Regions from separate parts of the Exiguobacterium sp. ZWU0009 genome, predicted to be linked through region 1. Evidence: riboswitches for the same ligand, from Rfam matches in the RefSeq annotation. Region 1 holds a riboswitch; each other region holds the start of a gene.

Evidence for each region. Region 1 has a riboswitch for S-adenosylmethionine ahead of L985_RS14060 (methionine ABC transporter ATP-binding protein). Riboswitches for the same ligand answer to the same signal wherever they lie in the genome.
Region 2: linked by a shared signal. The riboswitch ahead of msrA (peptide-methionine (S)-S-oxide reductase MsrA) and the one ahead of L985_RS14060 (methionine ABC transporter ATP-binding protein) in region 1 are both predicted to bind S-adenosylmethionine.
Region 3: linked by a shared signal. The riboswitch ahead of mtnK (S-methyl-5-thioribose kinase) and the one ahead of L985_RS14060 (methionine ABC transporter ATP-binding protein) in region 1 are both predicted to bind S-adenosylmethionine.
Region 4: linked by a shared signal. The riboswitch ahead of L985_RS13040 (methionine ABC transporter ATP-binding protein) and the one ahead of L985_RS14060 (methionine ABC transporter ATP-binding protein) in region 1 are both predicted to bind S-adenosylmethionine.

Annotation. Positions count from the first base shown of each region.
Region 1 covers NZ_CP018057.1:2,705,442-2,709,477, reverse strand. Annotated here, with positions in the region: gene L985_RS14065 (methionine ABC transporter permease) at 1-496, opposite strand, end outside; gene L985_RS14060 (methionine ABC transporter ATP-binding protein) at 486-1,499, opposite strand; SAM riboswitch class I at 1,584-1,689, opposite strand; gene L985_RS14055 (aminotransferase class I/II-fold pyridoxal phosphate-dependent enzyme) at 1,752-2,939, opposite strand; gene L985_RS14050 (alpha-glucosidase) at 3,088-4,036, shown strand, end outside.
Region 2 covers NZ_CP018057.1:447,886-451,921, reverse strand. Annotated here, with positions in the region: gene L985_RS02410 (C40 family peptidase) at 1-90, shown strand, start outside; gene L985_RS02405 (putative quinol monooxygenase) at 148-441, opposite strand; gene L985_RS02400 (M20 metallopeptidase family protein) at 519-1,697, shown strand; SAM riboswitch class I at 1,760-1,863, shown strand; gene msrA (peptide-methionine (S)-S-oxide reductase MsrA) at 1,959-2,489, shown strand; gene L985_RS02390 (DMT family transporter) at 2,566-3,048, opposite strand; gene L985_RS02385 (Crp/Fnr family transcriptional regulator) at 3,061-3,729, opposite strand; gene L985_RS02380 (DMT family transporter) at 3,744-4,036, opposite strand, start outside.
Region 3 covers NZ_CP018057.1:468,701-472,736, forward strand. Annotated here, with positions in the region: gene L985_RS02505 (methylthioribulose 1-phosphate dehydratase) at 1-320, opposite strand, end outside; gene L985_RS02510 (2-hydroxy-3-keto-5-methylthiopentenyl-1-phosphate phosphatase) at 317-976, opposite strand; gene L985_RS02515 (2,3-diketo-5-methylthiopentyl-1-phosphate enolase) at 973-2,163, opposite strand; SAM riboswitch class I at 2,234-2,335, opposite strand; SAM riboswitch class I at 2,541-2,644, shown strand; gene mtnK (S-methyl-5-thioribose kinase) at 2,724-3,890, shown strand; gene mtnA (S-methyl-5-thioribose-1-phosphate isomerase) at 3,887-4,036, shown strand, end outside.
Region 4 covers NZ_CP018057.1:2,498,801-2,502,836, reverse strand. Annotated here, with positions in the region: gene L985_RS13055 (S-ribosylhomocysteine lyase) at 1-460, shown strand, start outside; gene L985_RS13050 (PLP-dependent cysteine synthase family protein) at 457-1,380, shown strand; gene L985_RS13045 (bifunctional cystathionine gamma-lyase/homocysteine desulfhydrase) at 1,373-2,539, shown strand; SAM riboswitch class I at 2,597-2,701, shown strand; gene L985_RS13040 (methionine ABC transporter ATP-binding protein) at 2,778-3,800, shown strand; gene L985_RS13035 (methionine ABC transporter permease) at 3,797-4,036, shown strand, end outside.

The DNA of each region.
Region 1 (4,036 bases):
CCGAGAAGCCGATCAGACTGATCGTCGTTAATGTGATGCCTTGAATGATGCCGGGAAGTGCTTCCGGTAAAAGGACGCTGACGATGATTCGTAATGGTTTTGCCCCGCACGCTTCCGCTGCTTCAATCAAACCGGGCGGAATCTCACGTAGTGATGTTTCGACGAGTCGCGCGAGAAACGGAATCGCTGCGACACTGAGGCTGACGGATGCTGCCGTCGGACCAATCGTATTGTCGAGCAAGAACTTCGTTAACGGAATGAGGGCAACTAGCAAGATGATGAACGGTAGCGACCGGACGATGTTGACGACGAAATCAAGAACACGTCGGACGGCAAGGTTTTGAAAAAATAATCCGCGGTCGGTGACGAACAAGAGAATCCCGAGCGGAATCCCGACGACCAATGCGAAGGCGAGTGAAATTCCGACCATCCATGCTGTCTCGCCGAGTGCCTTCAAGAGCTCAGGTAACATCGTTTGAATACGATCAAGCCACATCCTGAATCACCTCGAGTGCGTGAAGTTCCGTCGCGAGCCAGTCGAGGGCAGGAGCGATTTGGTCGGATGATCCCGTCAAGCTGACAATCAGGACACCGAAGGCGACGTCTTGAATGTAGTCGACCTTGCCGTGCAAGATGCTGACTGAGATATCGTAACGGCGGATTGCTTCTGATAACGTACTCTCGCCGGTCTTCTCGCCTGTGAACTGCAAGCGGATGATTTTTCCCGGTGTCGCTTGTAAGATGCGTTCCGGTAGCTCGATTTGTAACGCCGTGTCGACATAATGTTGCGTCACCGGATGTTTGGCTTGGCTGAACAAGTCATAGGTAGAGGCGACTTCGACGACTTCCCCTTGCGACATGACGGCGACACGATGACAAATCTGTTTGACGACATCGATTTCATGCGTGATGAGGACGATCGTCAATCCGAGTCGTTCATTCAAATCTTTTAACAAATCAAGAATCTGAAGCGTCGTGACCGGGTCAAGAGCTGATGTCGCTTCATCACATAACAAAACGGTCGGATTGTTTGCGAGTGCCCGGGCAATCCCAACGCGCTGTTTCTGCCCACCGCTTAATTGACTCGGGAAGTTCGTCTCAAATCCTTCAAGTCCGACGAGCGAGACGAGTTCGCGAATGCGCTCCGGGAAATCTGCTCGTTTGACGCCAGCAGCCTTGAGTGCAAAAGCGATGTTATCCGCGACGTTGCGCGACTGGATCAATTGGAAATGTTGAAAAATCATCCCTGTCCGCAAACGAAGTTGACGTAAGTCCGCTTTTGACATCCCGCCGAGCGAGACACCGTCGACCTTGACGGTTCCTTGTGTCGGGTGCTCGAGCCCGTTGATCAGGCGAAGCAATGTACTTTTACCGGCACCGGATTCACCGATGATCCCGAAGATTTCTCCTTTTTGAATCGTCAAATCAACATCTCGTAATGCGAAAATCGGAGTCCGGTCTCGGACGAACCGTTTTGTAATCTGTTTGAATTCAATCATCCGCTCATCTCCTTGTACAAAAAAAGTCGCTTTTTCCTAGTAGCAGAGCAACCAGAAAAAAGCGACGAAAGTGTAAGATTTCGTAACTTATCTCTCAGAATGAAATCCATTCTGTAGGATGTGGCACCGTTCCTGATAGGTGGTTGCCGGACGTCGTTGGGCCTAATCCCTCGGTCGCTCTCGATAAGTAGTTATGCTGTTGGGATTTACTTTAACGGAAATGATTCCCATCTGTCAAATATTTTTTTTGAATTATTCCGCAACAGGTGTCCGGAATAGGTTGAGCGTTCCGATTCGGTCGACGGCCTCTTCCAATCGTTCGACATCAGCAATCAGACTGATCCGGACGTAGCCTTCACCGTATTCGCCGAAGAATGATCCAGGCGTCACGGCGACATGTGCTTCGTCAAGCAGATGATCGGTGAAGCTCTGGGACGTGTAACCTTCAGGAACAGGCAGCCAGACGAAGAAGGAACCGCCCGGACGTGGTCCACTCCAACCGATCGCATCAAGTTTTGCGAACAATGCATCACGTCGTGTTTCATACAAGCTACTTAACTCACGGACACATGTCTGGTCACTCGTCAGAGCGACGGTCGCAGCATGTTGAATCGGTGTGAAGGCACTGACGTAAAGATGTTCCTGATACGTCTCGATGCTTGAGATGACGGACGGATTTCCGATTGCGAAGGCAATCCGGAAGCCTGACATGTTGAAGCGTTTTGAGAGTGAGAATAGCTCGATCCCGACGTCTTTTGCACCTTCCGTTTGCAGGAAACTTCGCGTCGGACCATCGAAACTGATGCCGCCGTATGCTAAGTCATGGACGACACAGATATCATGGGCATCGGCGAAAGCGACTGTCTGTTCGAAGGCTTCTGCCGTCGCCGTAGCGCCTGTCGGATTACTCGGGTAGTTGAGGAACAACATCCGGGCACGCTCGACATCCGTCGTATCAAGTAAGTCGTAATCGGGTAAGAAACCGTTTTTCTCGAGCAACGGAAGCGTAATCGGGAATGCGCCAGCAAGTGCGGCGCCAGACAGGTAATCCGGGTATCCTGGATCGGGGACGATGACACCTTCTCCAGGGTTGACGATCGTCTGCGGTAAGGCGACGATTCCGGCTTTACTGCCGAGGAGAATCGCGACTTCCGTTGCCGGATCGATCGTGACGCCGAATTCAGTCGCATAAAAGCTGGCGACGGCTTGTTTTAGAAAATCATGGCCACGAAACGGTGGATATTGAAGGTTCGTTGGCTCGTCGATGGCTTGTTTTAACGCATCGAGAATATGTACGGGCGTCGTTTGATCGGGTGTTCCTTGACCAAGTGTGATGACATCGTGTCCGGCAGCTTTTACAGCACCGATTCGGTTTGCGAGCTCAGCGAAAACGGGAGCAGGAAGCCGATCAATGGCGATGGATGGAGCGAAATGTTTCATGGATGAATGCCTCCTTCGTGGTATTGTCGTCAAGGATAACGAATATTCAGTCAAAAGAAAAGAACTTTTTCGAAATTCAAAAAAATTGTCGGATAAACAGGTACAGATAAGTGGAGCGGGAATAAAGAGTAGGGAGAGGAGTGAGGAGATGAAGCGAGCTAACTGGAAAGAGGCGGTCGTCTATCAAGTCTACTGGCGTAGCTTTAAAGATTCGAACGGGGATGGGATCGGTGATTTGCGAGGTGTCATCGACAAGCTTGATTACATCGCTTCACTAGGTGTCGATGTCGTCTGGTTGAATCCATGTTATCGTTCACCGGACGTCGATAACGGTTATGATATTGCCGATTATTACGGGATCATGGAAAAAGCCGGAACGATGGGAGATCTACAGGAGTTGATCACGACCGCTCATGCCCGTGGATTGAAGGTCATTCTCGATTTAGTCGTGAACCATACAAGTGACCAGCATGACTGGTTCCGTCAGTCGCGGGAGCGGATCAACGATAAGGAAGACTGGTATATCTGGCAGGATGGCACGAAAGATACGCCTCCAAACAATTGGCGCTCCTACTTTGCGCCAAGCCCGTGGACGTGGAGTGAAGAGCGCGGGCAGTATTATTTTCATTCCTTCGCAAAAGAACAGCCAGACTTAAACTGGGAGCACCCAGCTGTGAGGCAAGCGATCTACGATATGATGAACTGGTGGATCGCTCAAGGGATTGACGGCTTCCGGATGGATGTCATCAACTTGATCAAAAAACGGTCGTTCGAGGATGTCGCCAATCCGTTTGATCTATCGTACCTTGGAAATCAGCCAGGCGTGCATGACTTCCTGCAGGAGATGCATGCGAACGTCCTTGCGGGAAAAGATTTATTCACAGTCGGTGAGATTCCGTTCGTTGGTCCGGAAGACGGTCTGTTATATGTCAGTGAAGAACGAGAAGAACTTCGGACGCTGTTTCACTTCGAAATCGCGGACGACATGGAGGCAATGGATCTCTTACGATTCAAGGAAATTCAGAAACGCTGGTACGACGTCTTATACCCACTAGGTGTCAATTCACAGTTCCTCAACAACCATGATCATACGCGAC
Region 2 (4,036 bases), 990 kb from region 1:
TTCATCCATGCAGGCGGTTCACAACTTCAAATCAACTCGATTTACGAACCGCGTTGGCAAGAGCATTTCCTCGGATTTAAATCGATGTAAGACAAAAAAGACGAATCCGTCGAAATCGACGGGTTCGTCTCTTCTTATCGCAATACGTTAAAATGTCATCTCGACGTATTTCGTTACTTGTCGATCCATCAAGTATAACTCGATCTGTTCACGGTAGGCTTTATAGTGATCGGATGCGATATGCGCTTCAAGTGCCTCTTCATCACGATACACTTCATACAGCATGAATTGATGCTCATCCTCGATCGATTGATGTAAGGAATAACGTAAGCACCCTTCTTCTTTTTGTGAGGCATGATAGACCGTTTGTAGAATCGGGAAGACTTGATCCGCAAGTCCTGCTTTGATTGTAAGTACAGCGTTGACGACGATTTCTCCCATGTTTCATTATCCCCTTTCGTGATTACCTGTATCTGTACCCATTTTCACGAAAAGACACACGTCAAAGGAGCCTGAAGATGCAAACTCAACTTTTTGAAGCACTTGAACAATTCGAACCCACGATGATCGCGTTACGTCGTGATTTTCATCGACATCCGGAACTCTCTTTCCAGGAAGTCCGCACACAAGAACGGATTGCAAACTTTTATGCGGAGCAGGGCATCCCTCACGAAACAGCCGTCGGAGGTCGTGGTGTCGTCGCGACGATCGAAGGCAAACAACCTGGTCCGACGATTGCTGTTCGTGCAGATTTTGATGCCTTACCGCTTCAAGAAGAGACGACACTCGCTTTCCGGTCGATTCACCCTGGTGTCATGCATGCATGTGGACACGATGGGCATACGGCGATGGTGATGGCCCTTGCTGCTACACTCTATCCATTACGGGATCAATTGCAAGGAACGATTCGAATCATCCACCAGCATGGTGAAGAGGTCTTTCCCGGTGGCGCGATCCAAATGATTGAAGCCGGTGTCCTCGAAGGCGTCGATGCGATCTTCGCGACACATCTCGAAAATGATTTACCGGTCGGTACGATCGGTTTTCGAGAAGGACATACATTATGCGCGATCGATGAATTCGAAATCATCGTTCACGGTCAAGGCGGGCATGCCCAGGCACCGCACAAAACAAAAGATGCGCTTGTCGCCGGTGCACAACTGGTCTGTAACCTCCAACACCTTGTCAGTCGACGGGTCGATCCGTTCGAACCCGCTGTCCTTGCGATCGGGTCCTTCCATGCGGGAACGGCTCCGAACATCGTCACAGGTGAAGCACGCATCGTCGGGGAGATTCGGACGTTCAACGAGACACTACGACATCAGCTCCGACAAGAAGTCGACCTTATCGCCAAAACAACGTGTGCCGGCATCGGTGCCACCTATTCGATTGACTTCACGACGGGTTACCCGGCGCTTTGGAATCATCCGGACGAGACAAAACTCGTTCAGGAAGCCGCTTCTTTCTTACCGGAAGCATCTGTCCGGTCACTCACACCGATGATGGCGGCGGATGACTTCGCACATTACTTAACGCACGTACCGGGTAGTTATTTCTTCACCGGCTCCGGATATACGGACGGTCGCGTCAATCATCCGCAACATCATCCGCAGTACAAGATCAACGAACAGGCGTTGTTGGTTGGTGCGAAAACACTCGGAGCGACCGTTTTACGTGCCTTGAAACCTAAGGATTGACTTTTTTTCTTTGTGAATGGTATCATCACAACAATGATAACGAATGACATCAACTTCATATACCCTTATCAAGAGTGGACCGAGAGATCTGGATCGATGACGTCCCAGCAACCTGCGCATAGCAAGGTGCTACGACCAGCAAAGCGAAAGCTTTGGTTGATAAAAAGCGGCGACTCCTTTTGCAACCAAGCGAAGGAGTCGTTTTCGTTTTTCTCGCTGTCAGACATACAATGGGAATTTCCCACGGAGAGGAAGATACGGATGGAAAAAGCAACATTTGCAGGTGGATGTTTTTGGTGTATGGTGACACCGTTTGAAGAATTACCAGGAATCGAGGGAATCGTATCAGGTTACATGGGTGGACACGTCGATCACCCGACATACGAGCAAGTTAAAACAGGAACGACAGGACATCTCGAAGTCGTTCAAATCACGTTTGATCCGAGTCTGTTCCCGTACGAGCGTCTGCTCGAACTCTACTGGCCACAAACGGATCCGACGGATGCAGACGGTCAGTTCCAAGATCGCGGCACGCAGTACGCACCAGCAATCTTCTATCATACGGATGCTCAGCATGAAGCAGCGATCGCTTCTCGTGACGCTCTTGCTGCAAGCAATCGTTTCAAACAACCGATCGTGACGCGGATCGATGCCGCTTCTGAGTTTTATCCAGCGGAAGAGTACCATCAAGACTTCCATAAGAAAAATCCAGAACACTATAAAAAAGATCGTGCTGCTTCTGGTCGCGATGCCTTCATCGAGCAAGAATGGAAAGATACGACGACGGTCTAATTCGAAAAAATGCATAAAAAAACAGGTCAGTAAACGTTTGTTTGCTGACCTGTTTCATTGTTATGGAAAAGATAAGTCATGAAACACGTTCTACCTGATCCTTCGCCTTCTCTTCTGGTGCCACAACTTGATACCGCTTCAAGACAAAGATCCCGCATACCATGACGGCGAGACCGATGAGCTGACCGAACGATAAATCAATTTGTGGTAAACCGAACCAACCGAACGTATCGACAGCGAGAGCAAAGCTTAACTGCGAAATCAGAACGACAGAAATCGCGACGGATGGACCAAGCAACTGAATTCCACGCATGACACAAAAGACGACACCAACACCGACGAGTCCGCCGAACCAATAGAGCGGCGATACGTTTTGGATTTGCCCAATCGTTCCACCACGAAACAGGACATAGGTGACACTTGCTCCGACGAAACCGACGAAGAAGACCAGCGTCGTTGTCGCCCATGCACCGAACGCGTCACTCATCCGAGCATTCAGTACCGTCTGTAAACTGATCAACATCCCTGCCAACACGGCACACACGATGCCCATTACCATGTTCGTTCCTCCTTACTCATAGCTGTTACCGTTCGCCTTCTCGCGAATCCGCTCCAGATCGACGATGATGATTTTCCCGCGTCGTCGAACGAGAATCTCTTCTTCACATAATTTCGTGATGATACGGTTGAGATGACGATAACTCGTTCCAAGCCAGTCAGCGACGTCATGTAAGTTCGACGTCCGCATCTCCTGATAAAATAAACTGTCACTGGCTTCAGAAGCAATCGACAACAAATATCCCGCAAATCGCTCCTCGACGGTATACAACACATGGTGCGACGCTGATTTCGAGTCGGCATACCATTTTGCTGTGATCGTCCGTAATAGGAATTGCAGAAAGACGTTCGTCGTATTGTGCTCGCGTAAAATCGCATATGGCACGCTCAACACCTCGACGTCGGTCACCGCTTCGACCGTATTCAACACTTCCCGTTCATTGATGAATTCGGCGTCACCAATCACCGTCAGAGGTGTCTTGAATCGCAGAATCCGTTGTTTCCCTTCTGACGAGGCAGCAGAAATCTTGACCTTGCCTGCGACGATGAAGTACATCCGGTCAATCGATGCCCCTGTCGTACAGAGGAGTTCTCCTTTTTGGAAGGTTTCTTGACGCAACCAAGCGCGCGTCTCTTCCGTCAAAATCGTATCCAGTCCATACTGTTGAATGACGGTTTCCATGTTCATTCCCCCCTTTAGACAAGTGAGAAAATCGCAACTCCCGCAAGCATGAGACCCACACCAACCCACTGACCACGATTTCCTTGTTTTTTTAAGACACCGAACCATCCTTTTAAATCAATCAGAAAGGCACATAGAATCTGTGCGACGAGTAATAGACACATCGCCCATGTCATCCCGAGTTTTTGGATTGCTGTGAGTTCCGTTACGACGACTAGCACGCCAATCAAACCACCGCTCGCATAAATCCACGGTAACTGACGGAAGCCACCGATTTTCCGGTCTCGTACGAAACTGTAAATGACTA
Region 3 (4,036 bases), 1.0 Mb from region 1:
TCCGAAATCACATTGTTCGCAATCGTATGGACATGCAGGGAACAACCAGCGTCCGTTCGATTGAACACCTCGACATGGAGCAATGTCTCAGCGGAAGGACGCCCAGATTGCTCACCAATTAATTGACCGGTCGTATCGACATGAACGAAGTCGTCAGGAGTCGTCTGCCGTTTATCTTTTCCGCTTGCCGTCACAAGGAATTCAACCGGGACACCGGACGTCCGAATGGCGAGATTGCCACTCGTACCAGGAAACCAATCGCGCGCCGCAAGCTCTTGTTTGATGGCGCGTAGCTCTTCATACCGTCGCATGAATGTCATGTTGTCACCTCCGCTCGTGTTAAATCATGAACGATATCGTGGAACGTCTCAAACGGTGTATAGGCGATATCGTTCTCTTCACACAACGTGATCAGATAATCACGGGCATAGACACGATCCGCTTGTTTCGCGAGTTCGAAGTCCGTTACCGAATCACCGATGACGATGATGACGTCACCGTCTTTGCGCAATGTCCGGACAACGGACGTTTTACAACAGCCGCACCCGTTCGTGCAATGGGCATCGCAGGCGTTTGGCCAATCGATATGGACGAATGGACCACTGAAATCGGCGACGTTACAGTAAATCTGTTCTTGTTCAAGGAATGGCGCTAAGATTGGTTCGACGAAAAAGTCCATTCCACCGCTGACGATCGAAAAATCGATTCCTTGACGACGACTGTACTGAAGTAACTCCGAAAATCCGTCGCGAATGACTGCACGCTCCAACAAAAAGTCAAGATAGGCTGTTTTTCCGTCAGACGGCAGAAGTGCGAACATTTGCCCGACACCACTCTGAATCGATAGCGTCCGGTCGAGTACGCCGCGTTTCAACGGTTCGAAGTCACTCGCTGGCGCAAATTGTTGCATGAGTGCGATGATGTTATCCTGTGTCGTCACCGTACCGTCGAAGTCACAAAGAATCCGTACGGTCATGACTTGATCCCCCAAGCGTCGAGGGCGATCCGTAATTCTTCATGACGCGATGCTGCCGCCGATAGGGATTCATTTGCGAGTGCCGCATCGAGTGCCTGACGGAAAGCAATGACACCAGCCGCAGCACCTTGCGGATGACCATGTACGCCGCCGCCGGCGTTGATGACGGAATCGATACCGAAGTCCCGTACGAGTTGAGCGACGAGTCCAGGATGAATACCAGCTGAAGGAACCGGGAAGATCGATTTCGTCTGACCGAGACGGGTCGCTTCGACCGCGATGCCACGAGCGACATCCTTTGGCAAAGCGACATTGCCGTAAGGAGACGAGAATAGCGTCAAGTCTGCTCCAGCAGCACGCGGTAATGTGCCGAGTAAGACAGGAGCTGCGACTCCGTGATTCGGGCTAGCGATCAACGCACCGCTATATGCTGGATGATTGAAGATCGGAACGTTGATTTCCGGATCACTCGCCAGTTCGCGTAAGACGTCGAGTCCGTATGTGAAGGTATTCAGCAAGAATGCGGTCGCTCCAGCATCAATCAATCGCTTGGCTTGATCCTTGAGCGTAAAGACGGGACCACTGAGTGTGATCGCATATAACGCACGTTTACCGGTCCGGTGGAAGTGAGCATCGATGACCTCACGTCCGATTCGTGCCCGGTCAATCGTCGGTGTCAACGGATTGTCGTATAGGATCTCATCGTCTTTGACGAGGTCAATCCCACCAGCGAGTTGTCCTTCGAGTTGATCACGAAGGAACGATAAATCCCGTCCGATGACTCCTTTGAAGATGCTCATTAATAATGGGCGATCTTCGACACCGATCAAGGAGCGGACCCCTTCGATCCCGAATTTCGCACCTGGAAAGTCCGACGTAAATGTATCGGGTAATAGCAATTCCGTTAGTTTGATTTCACCGTCGAGTGAGAGTTTCCCGAAGACGGTCGTCAGAATCGCAGAAAAGTCGCGCGACACGTTATGTTCCGGATAACGAATCGTGATATATCCTTTGCCATCGCGCTCTTCGGTATGTACGACTTCCCCTTTGAACGAGGCGAGTTGTTGTTGTTCGAGATGATTCAGTTCCGTCCAAGAACCGACTGTCAGACCAAGCGCGAGTTGTTCAGCGCGTTGCTCGAGTCGATCACGGGCAGTCAATTGATAAGTAGCAGTGATATAAGCCATGTCTTTCCTCCTTCAACAAAAAAATGGTCTCTCGTCAGTGACAAGAGACCATGAATAATTCGAACGTGGACTCTTATCTGTCAGCTTAGTAGCTGCAAGAATTAGCACCGTGCCAAAAGGTCGGTTGCTGCGACATCGTAGGGCTTGTCCCTCCGTCTGCTCTTGATAAGAATTGGATGAAATTGTGAAATCTAATTGCAATTTTTACATGAGAATCGTCACTTGTCAAATTATTTTTAGAAAATTTATTTTTTTGAAAATACTCTTTCTATATATGGCATGAAAACGATATCGATTTCTGCTTGATTTCGATTTGACAGCGAGGAAGTCGATTGCGTAAGATTCAAATCAATATCACACACGACAACTACATACGACTCTTATCGCGAGTTGGCAGAGGGAATTGGCCCGATGACGCCGCAGCAACCGACCACTAGGCACGGTGCTACATCCAACAGACGTTTCGTCTGAGAGATAAGAGGACGCAGTGACTTTCCTGCGCCTCTTTTCGATGACGAAAAGAGGCGCTTTTTCGTGTATTACATTAGGGGGAAACTGAGATGACATACAAAGCATTCACAGAACAGGACGCGATTGAACGGGTCCGCTCATTAGGACTGATCGGCGACGGAGCCGTCGAAGCAGAAGAGATTGGCGATGGGAATCTTAACCTCGTCTTCCGAATTCGAGAAGGTGAACATCGATTGATTCTAAAACAAGCACTCCCGTACGCAAAAGTCGTCGGTGAGAGCTGGCCATTATCGCTCGAGCGGGCGTGGATTGAGCAATCCGCACTCCGTGAATTCGCCCGGCATGCCGTGCCGTTCGTACCACGTGTTTTTCATGCTAGTCACGAAGAGGCGTATACGGTCATGGAAGATCTTTCACATCTGACGATCGTTCGGACTGGACTGCTCGCGGGTGAACAGTATCCGTTGCTTGCGGAACATATCGGTTCTTATCTCGCTCGGACTTTATTCCATACATCGGACTTTGCGCTTGGTCCGGTTGAAAAGAAACGTGTTGCTCGAACGTACTACAATCCAGATTTGTGCGATATCACAGAAAAACTGATCTTCACAGATCCGTTTCATGACGCGGAGACGAACGAGATTGAAGCCGGACTGGAGGAAGAAGTGGCACGTCTTTGGGCAGACGATGAGTTAAAACGCGAAGTCGCAAAACTCGAAGCACTCTTCATCACGAAAGGGGATGCGTTGCTACACGGCGATCTACATACAGGAAGCATCTTCGCTTCGGCGACGGAAACGAAAGTCATCGATCCAGAATTCGCCTTCTATGGTCCATTCGGATTCGATGTCGGGCAATTCATCGCCCATCTTTTCTTCGCGGCATATCCAGATTACCCTACACGACGTGACGCAAGAATCAAGGACATCGATACGTTCTGGCTGACGTTTGCTTCAACGTTCCGTGCCTTATGGGAACGGGAAGCCGTCGAACCATTCCAGGCATCGGGACTTGTTGATGATGTACTGAGTACGATTTTACAGGATGCCCTTGGCTTTGCCGGTTGCGAATTGATTCGGCGGACGATCGGTCTCGCACCAGTCGCTGATTTAGAATCAATCGATTCAACGACGGAACGCTTAGAGCGAAAACGTCACGCCCTCCGTCTAGGAGCAGCGTTAATCAAACGTCGGACAGAATGCCGGACATTTGATGATTTACGAAACTTTGACGTAACGGAGGAGTTAAGCCGATGAGTGCATTTGTTCAAAGTATCCGTTACGAAGACCGTGTCTTGACGATTCTTGATCAGACACGTCTACCGCAGGAAGAACACTATGAAGTCATTACTGATCTTGCGCAAGCAGTTGAGGCAATCAAACAATTGCGTGTCCGGGGCGCA
Region 4 (4,036 bases), 210 kb from region 1:
ACTTCAAAAAATGAACGTCGAAAGCTTTAACCTGGATCACACGAAAGTCAAAGCACCTTATATTCGCGTCGCGGGTTATAAAGAAGGTAAAGTCGACCAAGTCGTCAAATACGATATCCGTTTCACGCAACCAAACGTTGAGCAAATGCCGATGCGTGCGATGCACACACTCGAGCACTTACTTGCTGAAAACATCCGCAACTACTCGGATGATGTCATTGATGTCTCGCCAATGGGATGCCAAACAGGTTTCTACATGGCGATGATGAACTTCGACTCGGTCGAAAAAATGAGCGAACTCGTTGAGAAGACGTTGAATGACGTCCTCGCAGCAGAAGAGATTCCAGCGCAAAACGAAGTCCAATGTGGATTTGCGAGCGCACATGACCTCAAAGGAGCGAAGCACTATGCCGAGAAAATGCTTGCCGGTCGTGATGAATGGGACATCGTCTTCGGATGATCGCGAACAACGTCCGCGACCTCGTCGGAAACACACCACTCTACGAGATCACTTCATTCGATTTGCCTGCTGGTACGCGCATTTTGGCGAAGCTCGAATGGATGAACCCTGGGGGCAGCGTCAAAGACCGCCTTGGCATTCAACTCGTTGATGCAGCAATCGAAAACGGACATGTGACACCAGGCGGTACGATCATCGAGCCGACAGCCGGGAATACCGGCATCGGCTTGGCGCTCGCCGCTAAAAAATACGATCTCCAAGTCATCTGTGTCGTTCCGGAAAAATTCAGTCAGGAAAAGCAGACGTTGATGCGGGCACTCGGCGCAACCGTCGTCAACACGCCGACTGAACTCGATATGCAAGGGGCCATCGACCGGGCAAAAGAACTCGGTCAGGAAATTCCGAACAGTTACGTTCCGTTACAATTCGAAAACGAAGAGAACCCAGTCACGTATCAGCGGACACTCGGTCCTGAGCTGATTGCGGACTTACCGCATATCGACTGGTTCGTTGCCGGTTGTGGTTCAGGTGGTACGTTCGCCGGAACAGCGGACTTCTTAAAACAACGTCTCGGTACAAAAGCAGCAATCGTCGAACCGGAAGGCTCCGTCTTAAACGGTGGTCCAGCCGGTCCGCATAAGACAGAAGGTATCGGTACAGCAAAATGGCCAAGTCTCGTTCCGCGTGAACTCGTCGACGAGATTCATACGATTTCTGACCGTGATGCATTTGACGCAGTTCATACACTCGCTGCTCGCGAAGGATTACTCGTTGGTAGTTCAGCAGGTGCAGCGCTCGTTGCTGCGCTTGATATCGCAAAGCGTCACCCCGGCAGTACGATCGTCACCGTCTTCGCAGACAGTGCCGAACGCTACTTGAGCCAACAAATCTTTGAAAAGGTGGACGAAACTCATGCGTAAGAAGACAGCATTGATTCATGGAGGAACAGGTGTCGACCGGGCAACAGGAGCCGTCACACCTCCGATCTATCAAACAAGCACATACAAGCAGGATAAAATCGGTCAACTCAAGGACGGATATGAATACTCACGGACAGCGAACCCTACACGGACGAGCATCGAACGATTGATTGCGGATCTCGAAGGCGGCGCACGTGGTTTTGCCTTTGGTTCTGGGATGGCAGCAATCCATGCCGTCTTCCACTTGCTTGAGTCTGGCGACCACATCGTCATGACGGATGACGTCTACGGTGGTACGTTCCGCTTGATGCAACGCGTCTTACCGAAGTTCAACATCCAAGTGACGTTCGTCGATACGACGGACCTTGCGGCAACGGAAGCAGCGATTCAAGACAACACGAAGATCGTTTACGTTGAAACACCGACGAACCCGTTGTTGAAAGTAACGGACATCGAAGCGATCGCAACGATCGCCAAACGTCACGATCTTAAACTCGTCGTCGACAACACATTCGCGACACCATACCATCAACAACCACTCGCACTCGGTGCAGACATCGTCTTGCACAGTGCGACGAAATACATCGGCGGACATTCGGACGTCGTCGCTGGACTTGTCGTCGTTAAAGATGATGCGCTCGGCGAAGAGTTGCACTTCATCCAAAACTCGACAGGCGGCGTGCTTGGACCGCAAGACAGCTTCTTGCTCGTTCGTGGTCTTCGTACGCTCGGTATCCGGATGGATGCAATCGAAGAGACAGCACATGATCTCGTCGCGTTCTTACAAGCGCAAGACATTGTCTCGAACATCTTCTACCCAGGACTTGCATCGCATCCTGGTCACGACATCCAAGCGAAACAAGCGACTGGATTTGGTGGGATGATCAGCTTTGATGTCGGTTCAGCAGCGAACGCAGAAAAACTTGTCGAGGCGACACATTTCTTCACACTTGCTGAGAGTCTTGGTGCCGTTGAGAGTCTGATTTCCGTTCCGGCACGGATGACGCACGCGTCGATCCCAGCAGAACGTCGGGCAGAACTCGGTATCACGGACGGTCTCGTCCGGATTTCAGTTGGACTTGAGGATGCGGAAGATTTGAAAGAAGACTTAACACGTGCTTTCACGTTCCTCGAAAAAGTTTCTGAAAAAACTGTTTGACAACAAAAATAACCCCTGCTAATATTCAGAATATATTCTACAAACTTAATACCGAAACTCTTATCGAGAGTGGTGGAGGGACTGGCCCGATGAAACCCGGCAACCGCGGATCTAATCCGAAGTGGTGCTAATTCCAGCAGACAAAAGTCTGGGAGATGAGAGCAAATGGTTTTGTGTACTGAAAAGTGCGCGCGTTTGCTCTAAAACGCGCGCACTTTTTTATTTAGGAGGGACAGTAGTGATTCGTTTACAAGACGTAGGAAAGATTTATCGCTCAAAGCGCGGAGCAGTCGAAGCCGTCGCGAATGTTGATCTGACAATCGAGCGCGGTGAAATTTTTGGAATAATCGGTTATTCCGGAGCAGGGAAATCGACCCTGATCCGATTACTGAATATGCTCGAAGCACCAACGAGTGGTTCGATCCAAATCGATGGTGTCGAAATGACATCACTGAAACCAAAAGAATTACGAGGCGTCCGCAAGAATGTCTCAATGGTATTCCAGCACTTCAACTTACTTTGGTCACGAACAGTCGAGGAGAACATCATGTTCCCGCTCGAACTCGGTGGCTTTCCAAAAGCTCGCCGCAAGGAACGGGTTGCGGAACTGATTCAACTCGTTGGTCTTGACGGACGCGAAAAAGCTTACCCATCGCAATTATCCGGCGGTCAAAAGCAACGTGTTGGTATCGCTCGGGCACTGGCATCAAACCCAGACGTTCTCTTATGTGACGAGGCAACCAGTGCACTCGATCCGAAAACGACGGACTCGATCCTTGAGTTACTCGTCGACATCAATGAAAAACTGAAGCTGACGATCGTCTTGATCACACACGAGATGCACGTCATTCAAAAAATCTGTCACCGGGTCGCCGTCATGGAAGCCGGTAAAATCGTTGAGCAAGGTCCGGTCGCAGAAGTCTTCCGTCATCCGAAACAAGCGATGACGAAAGAATTCGTCAAACAATTGACGTCGCCGTCGGAAAACGAGTTGACGTTCGCGAAACTACGCGAACGATACCCAACCGGAAAGATCGTTCAGTTGACGTTCGTCGGATCGACGGCGGAAAGCCCGATCCTCGCGGAAGTCATGAAGGATTCACCGGTCCTGTTCAATATCATCGGCGGAAACGTCGGTCAATCGCAGGAAGGGGCACTCGGTACACTGTTCATTCAGTTGATCGGGGAAACAGAAGCAACACAAGCGGTCATCACGAAGCTTCAAGCCAGTGATGTTGAAGTGGAGGTGGATCACCGATGATTTCATTCTTTGACAACCTAGACTGGGACATGGTGTGGGAAGCGACAGGCAGTACCGTCTATATGACGGCAATCGCTGGGGTTTCGACATTCGTTCTCGGTTTGATCATTGGTCTATTATTGTATGCAACAAACGAAGAGTTATTATTCAAGAATCGGGCGTTTTATTCAATCTTGAGCTTGGTCGTCAACGTTTTCCGTTCGATTCCGTTCATCATCTTACTGATCTTATTGATT